Regions from separate parts of the Mesorhizobium sp. Root695 genome, predicted to be linked through region 2. Evidence: predicted binding sites of a transcription regulator. Region 2 holds the regulator's gene; each other region holds the start of a gene.
What was found. The regulator PhoB, encoded in region 2, activates phosphate uptake and scavenging genes when phosphate is short. The targets are predictions, from matches to a motif close to TGTCATNNANCTGTCAT.
Positions count from the first base shown of each region.

Region 1 (4,000 bases), on a different contig from region 2:
GCACCGGACTCACCGCCTCCCGGCTGGGCGCTGGTGGCGGTCAGCCATGTCGGCATCTGCGGCACCGACTACCACATTTTCGAGGGCAAGCACCCGTTCCTCGCCTATCCCCGCATCATGGGCCATGAGGTGTCTGGAACGATCATCGAGACCGGCGAAGGCGTCGATCTGGCCGTTGGCGAGCCGGTCGTCATCAACCCCTATCTTTCCTGCGGCAAGTGCGTCGCCTGCCGGCACGGCAAGCCGAATTGCTGCGTCAGGATCGAGGTGCTCGGCGTGCATCGCGACGGCGCCATGTGCGAACGCATCCTTGTGCCGGCGCAAAATCTCTATCCGGCAAACGGCCTGTCGCTGGCCGACGCCGCTGCCGTCGAATTCCTGGCCATCGGCGCGCATGCCGTGCGGCGTGCCCGCGCCGATCCCCGCGCCCGCACCCTGGTCATCGGTGCCGGCCCCATCGGGCTTGGCACCGCCATCTTCGCCCGCATCGCCGGGCTCGACGTGATGCTGCTCGACATGAGCAGCGAAAGGCTCGCCTTCGCCGCGAATGCGCTTGGTTTCCAGACCCTCGACGGCTCACGCGGCTCAGCACCCGATCTGGTCAGGGAGGCGACATCAGGCGAAGGCTTCGATGTGGTCTTCGACGCCACCGGCAACACCCAGTCGGTGCAGTCGGCCTTCGCCCATGTCGCGCATGGCGGGACACTGGTGCTGGTCAGCGTCGTCAAGGACGACATCAGCTTTTCCGATCCGGAATTCCACAAGCGCGAGATGACATTGATCGGCAGCCGCAACGCGCTACGCGCCGACTTCGACCATGTCGCCGCCTCGATCCGCAACGGCGCCGTGCCGATGGCCAAGCTCGTCACCCACCGCACCACGCTCTCCGACACGCCGCGCGATCTCGCTCACTGGGCGCATGAGAAATCCGGCCTGATCAAGGCTGTGATCGAGGTGGGGTCATAACATGGCAGGCGGTGAACCCGGCCCGAATTGACGACGCCCCGCCCAGGTCGAAGGCGGCCCTCAAACGCCAAGACGCTGACAAGTGAGCGCGACCGAGTTGGTCTGATATCAGCGTGGGTCAGATAATCACGGTCTCGTACAAGGCCGGCACTCCCTACAGCGCCGACAATTTGAGTTCCACCCGCTCGGCTGGGAAGCGCGACTCGGAAAACTGGATCGGCTGGCCGTCCGGCGTGACGTTGACGGCGACGGTGACCAGCACGATGGCGCCCGGCTGCAGATCGAGATCGGCAAGGTCGGCCGCATCGGCATGGCGCGCCGACAGCACGGTCGATTGCCTGAGATAGTCGTCTATGCCGAACCGCGCCAGCGACGCGGTGATCGAGCCGGTCTCAGCCATCGCGGCATCGATACCGGCAAAGCGCCTGGCATCGAACCAGCCGGCAGCGCGCGACACCGGCCGTCCATCGGCTTCGCCACGTGTTTCCAGACGGATCACCTCAGCCCCCCTGGCAAGGCCAAGGCCCTCGGCGACGCGCTGGCTGGCCGGCTCGACCGACGAGGCGAGCAGGACGATGTGCCTTTCCGTCGTCTGCCCTTGCAGGCCTGTCGAAAAGCGTGTGCGCGCGCCGATCGGATAGGACAGCCTTTTGCGCGACAGCACGAAAGTCCCGCGTCCCTGCTCGGCCCGCAGCACGCCTTCCTGCACAAGCGCTGCTATGGCGCTGCGCACCGTGTGGCGATTGACGCCATACCGCTCAGCCAGTGCCACCTCAGGCGGCAGCGGGGCATTTTCGGCGAAATCGCCGATGGCGATCGCATGCAGGATCTTGTCGGCGATCTGCCGCCACAGCGAAACGCCGCTGCGCCGCTCGATGCTGTCCGCTGCCAGCCGCCCGACCATTGATTGCCCCCAGCCTTCTAGCGCGCGGTCTTCTACCGTCATCCACCCGTCATGGACACGCGCTAGATAATAGGTATAATTTGTATAATTGTCTATATCAATAGACAAATTTAGCCACAAGGATTATTGCTCATGCGAGGACAGGAAGCCCGCGACCAGGTCGAACGCAAGGCCGCCATGGCGACGCTGGCGCAATCCAGCGGCGACGACATCGTGCGGTTCTGGAACGAGGCCGGATTGCCTTCGGACGCTGAACTGCTGCGCGGCCCCGAGACAGGCTTGGTCACCTTGCGCGGCCGCATCGGCGGTGGCGGCGCGCCCTTCAATGTCGGCGAGGCGACCGTCACCCGCGCCACGGTCCGCCTGCCGTCCGGACAGGTCGGCCATTGCTATGCCCTTGGCCGGGACAAGCAGAAGGCGAAGCTGGCGGCCATCGCCGACGCACTGTGGCAGGACCCTGGCCACCGCGCCAAAGTCGAGACCGGGCTGATAGCGCCCCTGCGGTCGGCTCTGACCGCGATACATGAGAAACGCCGCGCCGAGACGGCGGCAACGAAGGTGGATTTCTTCACCATGGTTCGCGGAGAAGACTGATGGACATTGCGGCGCAATCGATCGAAGGCGGTTTCGCCGATCCGGTCTTCAATGCCCAGACCGTGTTCCGGGCGGTCATGGACGCGATGGCGCGGCCAGGCAGCGTACAGCCGCTGCCGGCCCTCGCCCGCCCGCCGGCGCCGCTCTCGGCAAGCGCCTGCGCCATCGCGCTGGCGCTTTGCGACAACGACACACCGCTGTGGCTCGACCCTGCTTTGCAGGCTTCCACTGCCATCAAATCCTGGCTTGGTTTCCACACCGGCGCGCCATTGGCCAACACGCCAGCCGATGCGCATTTCGCTCTGATCGCCACGCCGGCCGAGATGATGTCGTTGGACGGCTTTTCGCAGGGCACGCAGGACTACCCCGACCGCTCGACCACGCTGATCCTGCAGGTCAGCGATCTCGTCTCCGGCACGCCGCTGTTGCTCGAAGGTCCCGGCATCGAAACCAGCGCCACGATTGCGCCGGCGCAGATGCCGCGCCATTTCGTCGAACAGTGGAAGCAGAATATCAAGCGCTTTCCGCGCGGCGTCGACATCATCCTCGCCACCGCTGATGGCATTGCTTGCTTGTCGCGCACGACTCGCATCAAGACGATGGAGGCGTAAGATGTATGTTGCGGTAAAAGGTGGCGAAGCGGCCATTGCCAATGCCCACAGCCTGCTTGCCGACCGCCGGCGCGGCGACCGTTCGGTGCCGGCCCTTCGCCTCGACCAGATCATCGAGCAGCTGGCGCTCGGCGTCGACCGGGTGATGAGCGAAGGCTCGCTCTACGACCGTGAGCTGGCTGCCTTGGCAATCGCCCAGGCGCGCGGCGACATGATCGAGGCGATCTTCCTGGTCCGCGCCTATCGCACGACGCTGCCGCGCTTCGGCTACACCAAGCCGATCGATACCGCCAACATGCTGGTCGAGCGGCGCGTCTCGGCGACCTACAAGGACCTGCCCGGCGGCCAGTTGCTCGGGCCCACCTTCGACTACACCCACCGGCTGCTCGATCCCGAGCTTGCCGCCGGCGGCGATGTTGCCGAGCCGTTGCAGCGCGAGACGGAGGCGCAAGCCATGCCGCGCGTTTCGGCGATCCTCGCCCGCGAAGGCTTGATCGAGCCGGACGGCGACATGCCGCAAGACCATGTCCCCGGCGACATCACCCGCGAACCGCTGGAGTTCCCGATGGCGCGCGACATCCGCCTGCAGGCGCTGTCGCGCGGCGACGAGGGTTTCCTGCTGGGGCTCGGTTATTCCACGCAGCGTGGCTATGCCCGCAACCATCCCTTCGTCGGCGAGATCCGCGTCGGCGAGGTCGAGCTCGAACTCGACGTACCGGAACTGCCCTTCGCTGTGCCGCTCGGTACTGTCCGCGTTACCGAATGCCAGATGGTCAACCAGTTCAAAGGATCGGTCAAGGCGCCGCCGCAATTCACCCGCGGCTACGGACTGGTCTTCGGCCAGAGCGAGCGCAAGGCGATGGCGATGGCGCTCTGCGACCGGGCGCTGCGCGCTTCCGAACTCGGAGAGGATGTCGTCGCCGCC
Region 1 is NZ_LMHO01000023.1:205,880-209,879, forward strand. Features, by position in the region: gene ASD99_RS19985 (zinc-binding alcohol dehydrogenase family protein) at 1-966, shown strand, start outside; gene phnF (phosphonate metabolism transcriptional regulator PhnF) at 1,121-1,870, opposite strand; gene phnG (phosphonate C-P lyase system protein PhnG) at 2,003-2,464, shown strand; gene phnH (phosphonate C-P lyase system protein PhnH) at 2,464-3,075, shown strand; gene ASD99_RS20005 (carbon-phosphorus lyase complex subunit PhnI) at 3,077-4,000, shown strand, end outside.
Region 1: phnF (phosphonate metabolism transcriptional regulator PhnF) is a predicted target of PhoB. The motif match lies at 1,907-1,923, and genes of this name have one in related genera.

Region 2 (4,000 bases):
CGCCAAGATCGAGGAGCTGATCGACGAGTTGCAAGCCGACTACACGATCGTCATCGTCACCCACAACATGCAGCAGGCGGCGCGCGTGTCGAAGCAGACAGCCTTCATGTATCTGGGCGAACTGGTCGAGTTCGACCGCACCGAGAAGATCTTCACGTCGCCCCGCGAGAAGCGCACGCAGGACTACATCACCGGCCGCTTTGGCTGAGTTCAGGCATACGAGGGATAAGATCATGGGCGAACATACAGTCGCTTCTTTCGACGAAGATCTCGGTCAGATCAGCAGGCTCATCAGCGACATGGGCGATCTCGCCGGCTCGATGGTCGGCGGTGCGACCAAGGCGCTTTTGAATTCCGACAACGCCCTGGCACAGCGCGTCGTCTCCGACGATGCGATCATGGATGCGCGCCAGCGCGAGCTCGACGACCGCGCCATCACGTTGATCGCCAAGCGGCAGCCGATGGCCGACGATCTGCGCCATGTCGTCGGTTCGATCCGCATGGCCGGCGATCTCGAACGCATCGGCGACCTTGCCAAGAACATCGCCAAGCGCGTCGGTACCGTCGGCCTCAGCGTAACGCCGCGCGACCTGTCGCATTCGATCGACGGGATGGCGCAGCTGGTGCTGATCCAGGTGCAGGGCGTGATCGAGGAATATGCGGCGCGCGACGCCGCTGCCCTGGCGAAACTGCGTGCCGACGACGAACGCATCGACGTCAAGTACACTTCGGTGTTCCGCGAACTCCTGACCTACATGATGGAAGACCCGCGCAACATCACGGCCTGCACGCATCTGCTGTTCTGCGCCAAGAACCTCGAGCGCATCGGCGACCATGTGACCAACATCGCCGAAAATGCCTATTATGTTTTGACCGGTACGCAACTGCCCGCCAATCGTCCGAAGCAGGACGAAACGGCGATGTCCGCGCCGGCGGCATGACGACAGGGGTGACCAGTCGATGATCGCGCCACGCATCATGGTGGTGGAGGACGAGGAGCCGCTAGGCGTGCTGCTCCGCTACAATCTCGAATCCGAAGGCTACCAGGTCGAGGTGGTGACGCGCGGCGACGAGGCCGAGATCCGGCTGCAGGAGAACGTTCCCGACCTTCTCGTGCTCGACTGGATGGTTCCGGCGGTTTCCGGCATCGAACTCTGTCGTCGGCTGAGAATGCGCCCCGAGACCGAGCGGCTGCCGATCATCATGCTGACTGCGCGCGGCGAGGAGAGCGACCGCGTACGCGGCCTGTCGACCGGCGCCGACGACTATCTGGTCAAGCCGTTCTCGACGCCGGAATTCATGGCCAGGGTCAAGGCGCTGCTGCGCCGCGCCAAGCCGGAAGTGCTGTCCAGCGTGCTGAAGGTCGGCGACATCGTGCTCGATCGAGAATCGCACCGGGTCTATCGCAAGAAGAGCGAGATCCGACTCGGGCCGACCGAGTTCCGCCTGCTCGAGTTCATGATGCGCCATCCCGGCCGCGTGTTCTCGCGCAGCCAGTTGCTCGACAATGTCTGGGGCGAGACGATCTACATCGACGAGCGCACGGTCGACGTGCATGTCGGCCGGCTGCGCAAGGCGGTCAACAACGGCCGCATGCCCGACGTCATCCGCACCATTCGCGGGGCAGGTTACGCGATCCGCGAGGACTGAACCCGCCCGTCTGAATTCACGCCACGTTTTTGCCTGCGACGCTTCCTCTCGCCTGCGCGCCCGGCGCGAAAATCTCCTGGTCGACGAAGGTCAGCGCGCGCATGGCGCAGCCTTCGCGGATCAGCGGCAGTTCGTTCGGCTCGGTGTCGAAGGAAATCGATTTCGAGTGCTGGCCGCCGGCGGTCTGGGCAATCGCCTCGCGCAATGCGGGCTCGATCAGGTCGAAGGCGGCGGCGCTGACGCCGACCATGGCAACGGGCGCCGGATCGATCAGCGCGAACAGGCTGCCGAGGCCGTAACCGAGCGCTTCGCCAGCCTTGCGATAGGCCTCGCGCTCGGGGCCATCCTTTTCGCGGGCCGCGGTCGCCAGGGCGCGCATGTCGGCGTCGCTGACGTCGGCGACAGGTTCTGCGTCCTCGCCCAGCTGCCTTGCATTGCGCCAGATGGCGTAGTTGCCGGCATAGGCCTCGACGCAGCCACGCCGTCCGCAGCGGCACAGAGCGCCGTTCGGCTGATGGATCATGTGGCCGAACTCGCCGCCCGAGGAATGGGTGCCGGTGAACAGCTCGCCTTTCAGCACCAGGCCCATGCCGATGCCGTGCGACAAGAGGATGGCGATGAAATCGTCGCGGTAGCGATCAGGATCGCGCCAGCGCAGCGCTATCGCCATCATGTTGCAGTCGTTCTCCACGGTGGCGGGAATGCCGAACTCGTCTTCGAGTATGTCGGCGAAGGCGATGTCGGTGTGCGGCGTGATCGGCGACCAAAGCATCGCGCGAGCATGGGTATCGGTGATGCCCTGGATCGCCAGCGCGATACGGGCGACGCTGCGGACGTCAAGATCGGGATCTTCGAGGCGGCGCCGCACGATGCCGACGCATTCGCCGATCAGCGCGTCGCGCGACATTGTCTGCGTGTCCAGCCGGCGCTGTTCCTCTGATATCACCTGGCCGGCGTAGTCGATGACGGCGACGGAGAGGAAATTCAGCGACAGCACCACGGTCATCACCGCCGCCGCTTCCGGATTGAGGCTGAGGCCGACCTGCGGCCGACCGCGTCTGAGTGAGCCGGCTTCGCTTGGCTTGCTTTCGGTCAGGATGCCTTCACCGATCAGGTCGGACGAGATCGCCGAGATGGTCGAATGGCTGAGGCCCGTGGTCGCCGCGATCTCGGTGCGGGACGGCTGTCCGGCGCGGCGCACGGCCGCAATCACCATCGCCCGGTTGCGCCGGCGCAAATCGTCGTGGCGGATTCCGACCGACATGTTTCTTCACATCCTCCGGGTCGCCGCGGTTCTTTCCTGCTCCTGGAACGCTGCCGTCAACGCGGTCAAATACTGGCAGAAGCGGTCGGCCCTGTCATTTATTTATTCCGAGGCTCGAAAAAAATTCGGAAGGACATCAAAATCCATCAGAATCGATGTTGACAGCGTTCGGGTGTTGGACCAGTATTTTTTCGAGGCTCGAAAAAATAGAGCCTCTGTGCCGGCCTTAGGGTCAGTCTGGTCGCGCCATACGCGGCGCAGGGAGGATATTATGAAAAGATTCACAGCCGCCATCCTGGCGGGTGTCGCCATGTCGCTGACGCTCGCGTCGGTCGCGCAGGCGAAGGACAAGGTCATCGGCGTCTCGTGGTCCAACTTCCAGGAAGAGCGCTGGAAGACCGACGAGGCTGCCATGAAGACGGCGATCGAGGCAGCTGGCGACAAGTACATCTCCGCCGATGCGCAGTCCAATCCCGGCAAGCAGCTTACCGATGTCGAAAGCCTGATCTCGCAGGGCGCCAACTCGCTGATCATCCTGGCGCAGGATGCCTCGGCCATCGGCCCGGCGGTGCAGAAGGCGCTGGACGAAGGCATTCCGGTCGTCGGCTATGACCGTCTGATCGAGAACAAGGACGTCTTCTATCTGACCTTCGATAATAAGGAAGTCGGCCGCATGCAGGCCCGCGAAGTGTTCAAGGTCAAGCCGGAAGGCAACTATGTCTTCATCAAGGGCTCGGGTGCCGATCCGAATGCCGACTTCCTGTTCTCGGGCTCGATGGAAGTGCTCAAGGAAGCCATCGACAGCGGCAAGATCAAGAATGTCGGCGAGGCCTATACGGACGGCTGGCTGCCCGCCAACGCCCAGAAGAACATGGAACAGTTCCTCACCGCCAACGACAACAAGGTCGATGCCGTGGTCGCGGCCAATGACGGCACCGCCGGCGGCGTCGTCGCGGCGTTGACGGCCCAAGGGTTGGCCGGCACCGTGCCGGTCTCGGGTCAGGACGGCGACCACGCCGCGCTGAACCGCATCGCGCTCGGCACACAGACCGTGTCGGTGTGGAAGGACGCGCGCGAACTCGGCAA
Region 2 is NZ_LMHO01000042.1:35,316-39,315, reverse strand. Features, by position in the region: gene pstB (phosphate ABC transporter ATP-binding protein PstB) at 1-208, shown strand, start outside; gene phoU (phosphate signaling complex protein PhoU) at 234-941, shown strand; gene phoB (phosphate regulon transcriptional regulator PhoB) at 961-1,650, shown strand; gene ASD99_RS25465 (ROK family protein) at 1,667-2,914, opposite strand; gene xylF (D-xylose ABC transporter substrate-binding protein) at 3,186-4,000, shown strand, end outside.

Region 3 (4,000 bases), on a different contig from region 2:
ACCGTGCTGCTCGGCACCTCGCTGAAGTTCGAAGGCAAATTCATCCTGCAGACTCGCACCGACGGGCCTGTTGACATGCTGGTCGCGGATTTTTCCACGCCCTCGGCATTGCGCGCCTATGCGCGTTTCGATGCCGACCGGCTGGAGGCGCTGGTCGCGGCAGGCGAAACATCGCAGCAGACCCTGCTCGGCAGCGGCGTGCTGGCGCTCACCATTGACCAAGGCGCTCATACGCAGCGCTATCAGGGTATCGTCCAGCTCGATGGCGAGACGCTGGAAGATGCGGCACGCACCTATTTCCGTCAGTCGGAGCAGATCCCGACCGATCTCAGGCTGTCGGTGGCCAAGCTGCTGACGCCCGGCCCCGGTGGCGCCCGCGAGCAGTGGCGCGCCGGCGGCATCCTGGCGCAGTTCCTGCCGCAGTCGCCCGAGCGCATGCGCGTGCCGGACCTGCCGGGTGGCGATGGCTATCCGCGCGAGGAGATCGACGATCCGGCCGACAATTCCTGGCAGGAGTTGCTGGCCCTGCTCGGCACCATCGAGCCGACCGAACTGATCGACCCGACGATCGGCGCCGAGCGGCTGCTCTACAGGCTGTTCCACGAGCACGGCGTTCGCGTCTTCGGCGGCGTTCCGGTCGCCGACCAGTGCTCGTGTTCCCGGGACAAGATCCGCGGCATCCTCGAGGGTTTTTCCGCGCAGGAGATCAAGGACAGCACCGAGGACGGCGGCATCCACGTCGCCTGCGAATTCTGCTCGAAGCAATATGACTTCGACCCAGCGGAATTTGCGGCTCAGTAGGAAAGTCTCCCTTCTCCCCGTTCACGGGGAGAAGGACGCTAATTCACCGTCCGCCGCGTTCCCGGCAGATCGAGTGAAAACGCCGGGATGGCGATGTCGAACGTCTCGCCCCGCTTGTTTCGCATCGTGTAGTGCCCGACCATGATGCCGGACGGCGTCGAGAGCGGGCAACCGGACGTGTATTGGTAGCTGTCGCCGGGATTGAGTTCGGGCTGGTCGCCGACGACGCCGGCGCCGCGAACCTCCTCGACCCGGCCGGTGCCGTCGGTGATGTGCCAATAGCGCGACAAAAGCTGAACGAAATCGTCCGACTGATTGTCGATCGTTATCTGATAGCCCCAGACATAGCGGTTCTCTGAGGGATTCGAGCGATCCTCCAGATAGAACGGCCTGACCTGCACTTCGATGTTGCGCGTGACGGCGCTGTACATAAGCGGCTCCAAAAACAATCCGGTAACTCTCGGCGCTCGTTGCAGGCTGGTCAACGGTGCGCGTCCCTTCATTGCCGATCGAACGGCAGGTGGCGGCAAAGAATGTCATTTAAGTGACACATGACAATGATGGTGTGCGCCGACCAGTGCCGCGCGACTCGGGCGCTCTGTCGAACTGTTGAAATCGGTCGTCCTGCCAGCCAGATTGTTCTGGCGGACCGGTTTTCTGGAGTGACCGGATCTCGATGGAACTCACTCTCATAGCCGCCGCGCTTTCGACTGCCCTTATCCTCTCAAATCTCGCCAGCATCGTGCTTGCCGCTTCACGTCTGAAACGGCGCCGCATTATCGCGCCGCCGGCCGGCAAGCCGCGGCCAGTGTCGATTGTCGTGCCGTCGCGTGGCGTCGAGCCGTTCACGCGCGAGACGCTGGAACGTGCCTTCTCGCTCGACTGGCCGCACTACGAGCTGATCTTCTGCGTTGCCCATGCCGACGACCCGGTGGTCAAACTGATAAACAGGGCAATTGCCCGGTTCCCGAAGGTGCCGGCCCGGCTTCTGGTCGGCGACGACCGCATCAGCGCCAATCCGAAACTCAACAATTGCGTCAAGGGCTGGGAGGCCGCGCGGCACGACTGGGTTGCCCTGGCCGATTCCAACGTGCTGATGCCGAGGGATTACGTCCAGCACCTGATGGCTGCATGGCGGCCGGATACCGGCCTTGTCTGCTCGACGCCGATAGGCTCGCGGCCGGCCGGTTTCTGGGCTGAAGTCGAATGCGCTTTCCTCAACACGCTGCAGGCGCGCTGGCAATATGCCGGCGAGGCACTCGGCCTTGGCTTTGCCCAGGGCAAGAGCATGCTCTGGAACAAGCCGATGCTCGACGCCAATGGCGGCATCCGCGCGCTGGCGGCCGAGATCGCCGAGGATGCCGCCGCGACCAAGCTGGTCAATGGCCTCGGCCTGCGAGTCAATCTCGTCGCCGCGCCCTTCGAGCAGCCGCTCGGCCGGCGCACGTTTGACGAGATCTGGTCGCGTCAGGCCCGCTGGGCGCGCCTGCGCCGCGTCACCTTCCCGCTGTTCTTCGCGCCCGAAATCCTGACCGGAGCTGTGGTGCCGCTGGCGCTTGCGCTGCTTGCGGCGGCAAGTGCCGGCGTCAGCCTCTGGGCAACCGCAATTGCCGTATTGGCCGCCTTCTATCTTCCCGAGTGCGCCCTGGCCTGGTCCAAGGGCTGGTACCTGTCGCCACGCATGGTTGCCGCGATCATCGCGCGCGACCTGATCCTGCCGGCAATGTGGGCGCGCGGCTGGCTCGGCGGCGCCGTCGACTGGCGCGGCAATGCGATGACCATCGGCACCAAGGCGGCCGAGCTGGAAGAGACGCCGTCCGGCGCCTGAAAGCCCTCTTATTTGGCCTTCAGAGCCTGCGCGATGTCCTCTAGCAGATCGTTGGTGTCCTCCAGGCCGACCGACAGTCTAAGCGTGCCCGCCCCAATGCCGAGTTCGGCGCGCGCCTCGTCACTCAGATTCTTGTGCGTCGTTGTCGCCGGGTGGGTGATCAGGCTCTTGGCGTCGCCGAGATTGTTGGAGATCAGCACAATGTCGAGCGCGTTCTGCAAGGCGAAGGCCGCCTGCTTGCCGCCCTTGACGTCGAGGCAGATCAGCGTCGAGCCGCCCGACATCTGCTTCTTGACGATATCGGCCTGCGGGTGGTCGGCCCGCCCGGGATAGATGACACGGGCGATTTCCGGCCGCTCGGCCAGGAAGTCAGCGATCCGGCCTGCGCTTTCTGTCTGCTGGCGCACCCGCAGCGGCAGCGTTTCCAGGCCCTTCAGCAGCGTCCAGGCGTTGAAGGGCGACAGGCTGGGACCGGTGTGGCGGAAATAGTCATGCAGGTTCTCATCGATCCACTTCTTGTCCGACAGGATGACGCCGCCGAGACAGCGACCCTGGCCATCGATATGCTTGGTCGCCGAATAGACGACGATGTGGGCGCCGAGTTGCAAGGGCTTCTGCTGCAGGGGCGTGGCGAAAACATTGTCGACGATCAGCCTGGCGCCTATCGAATTGGCAAGCGAAGCGACGGCGGCGATATCGACCACTTCCAGCGTTGGGTTGGTCGGGCTTTCCAGGAAGAACAGCTTGGTGTTCGGCTTGACCGCCTTTTCCCAGTTGGCGATGTCGGTGCCGTCGACCAGCGTCGCCTCGATGCCGTATCTCGGCGCAAGCGTCTCGACCACCCAGCGGCACGAGCCGAACAGCGCACGCGCCGCCACGATATGGTCGCCGCCCTTGGCGCTGCACAGAAGCGCAGCCGTCACCGCGGCCATGCCGGACGCGGTGGCGCGGGCGTCTTCCGCACCTTCGAGTGCGCACATGCGCTTCTCGAACATATCGACGGTCGGATTGGCGTAGCGCGAATAGATGAAGCCCGGCTCCTCACCCTTGAAACGGGCTTCGGCGGCCTGCGCCGTTTCGTAGACATAGCCCTGGGTGAGGTAAATCGCTTCAGACGTTTCGCCGAAACCGGAACGCAGCGTTCCGCTGTGCACGAGTGCTGTCTGAGGCTTCCAGTTGCGCTTATTGGTGCTCATCGCTCTTCTTCCAGACACAAAAAAACCGGCCGCGAAAGTCGCAACCGGTCCATACGGCCTTGCGGCCCGACGGTCCTTTAGCGACTTGTTTAACGTGGCTGCAAGCCGACCGGCCAAATCACCACGGGATAACGACCCTTTAGACCCGCGCCACGCTTGCGTCAATTGCCGGCTT
Region 3 is NZ_LMHO01000005.1:24,544-28,543, reverse strand. Features, by position in the region: gene ASD99_RS06960 (Hsp33 family molecular chaperone) at 1-801, shown strand, start outside; gene apaG (Co2+/Mg2+ efflux protein ApaG) at 840-1,232, opposite strand; gene ASD99_RS06950 (ceramide glucosyltransferase) at 1,478-2,629, shown strand; gene ASD99_RS06945 (O-succinylhomoserine sulfhydrylase) at 2,638-3,825, opposite strand; SAM riboswitch at 3,883-3,960, opposite strand.
Region 3: ASD99_RS06950 (ceramide glucosyltransferase) is a predicted target of PhoB. The motif match lies at 1,336-1,352, and genes of this name have one in related genera.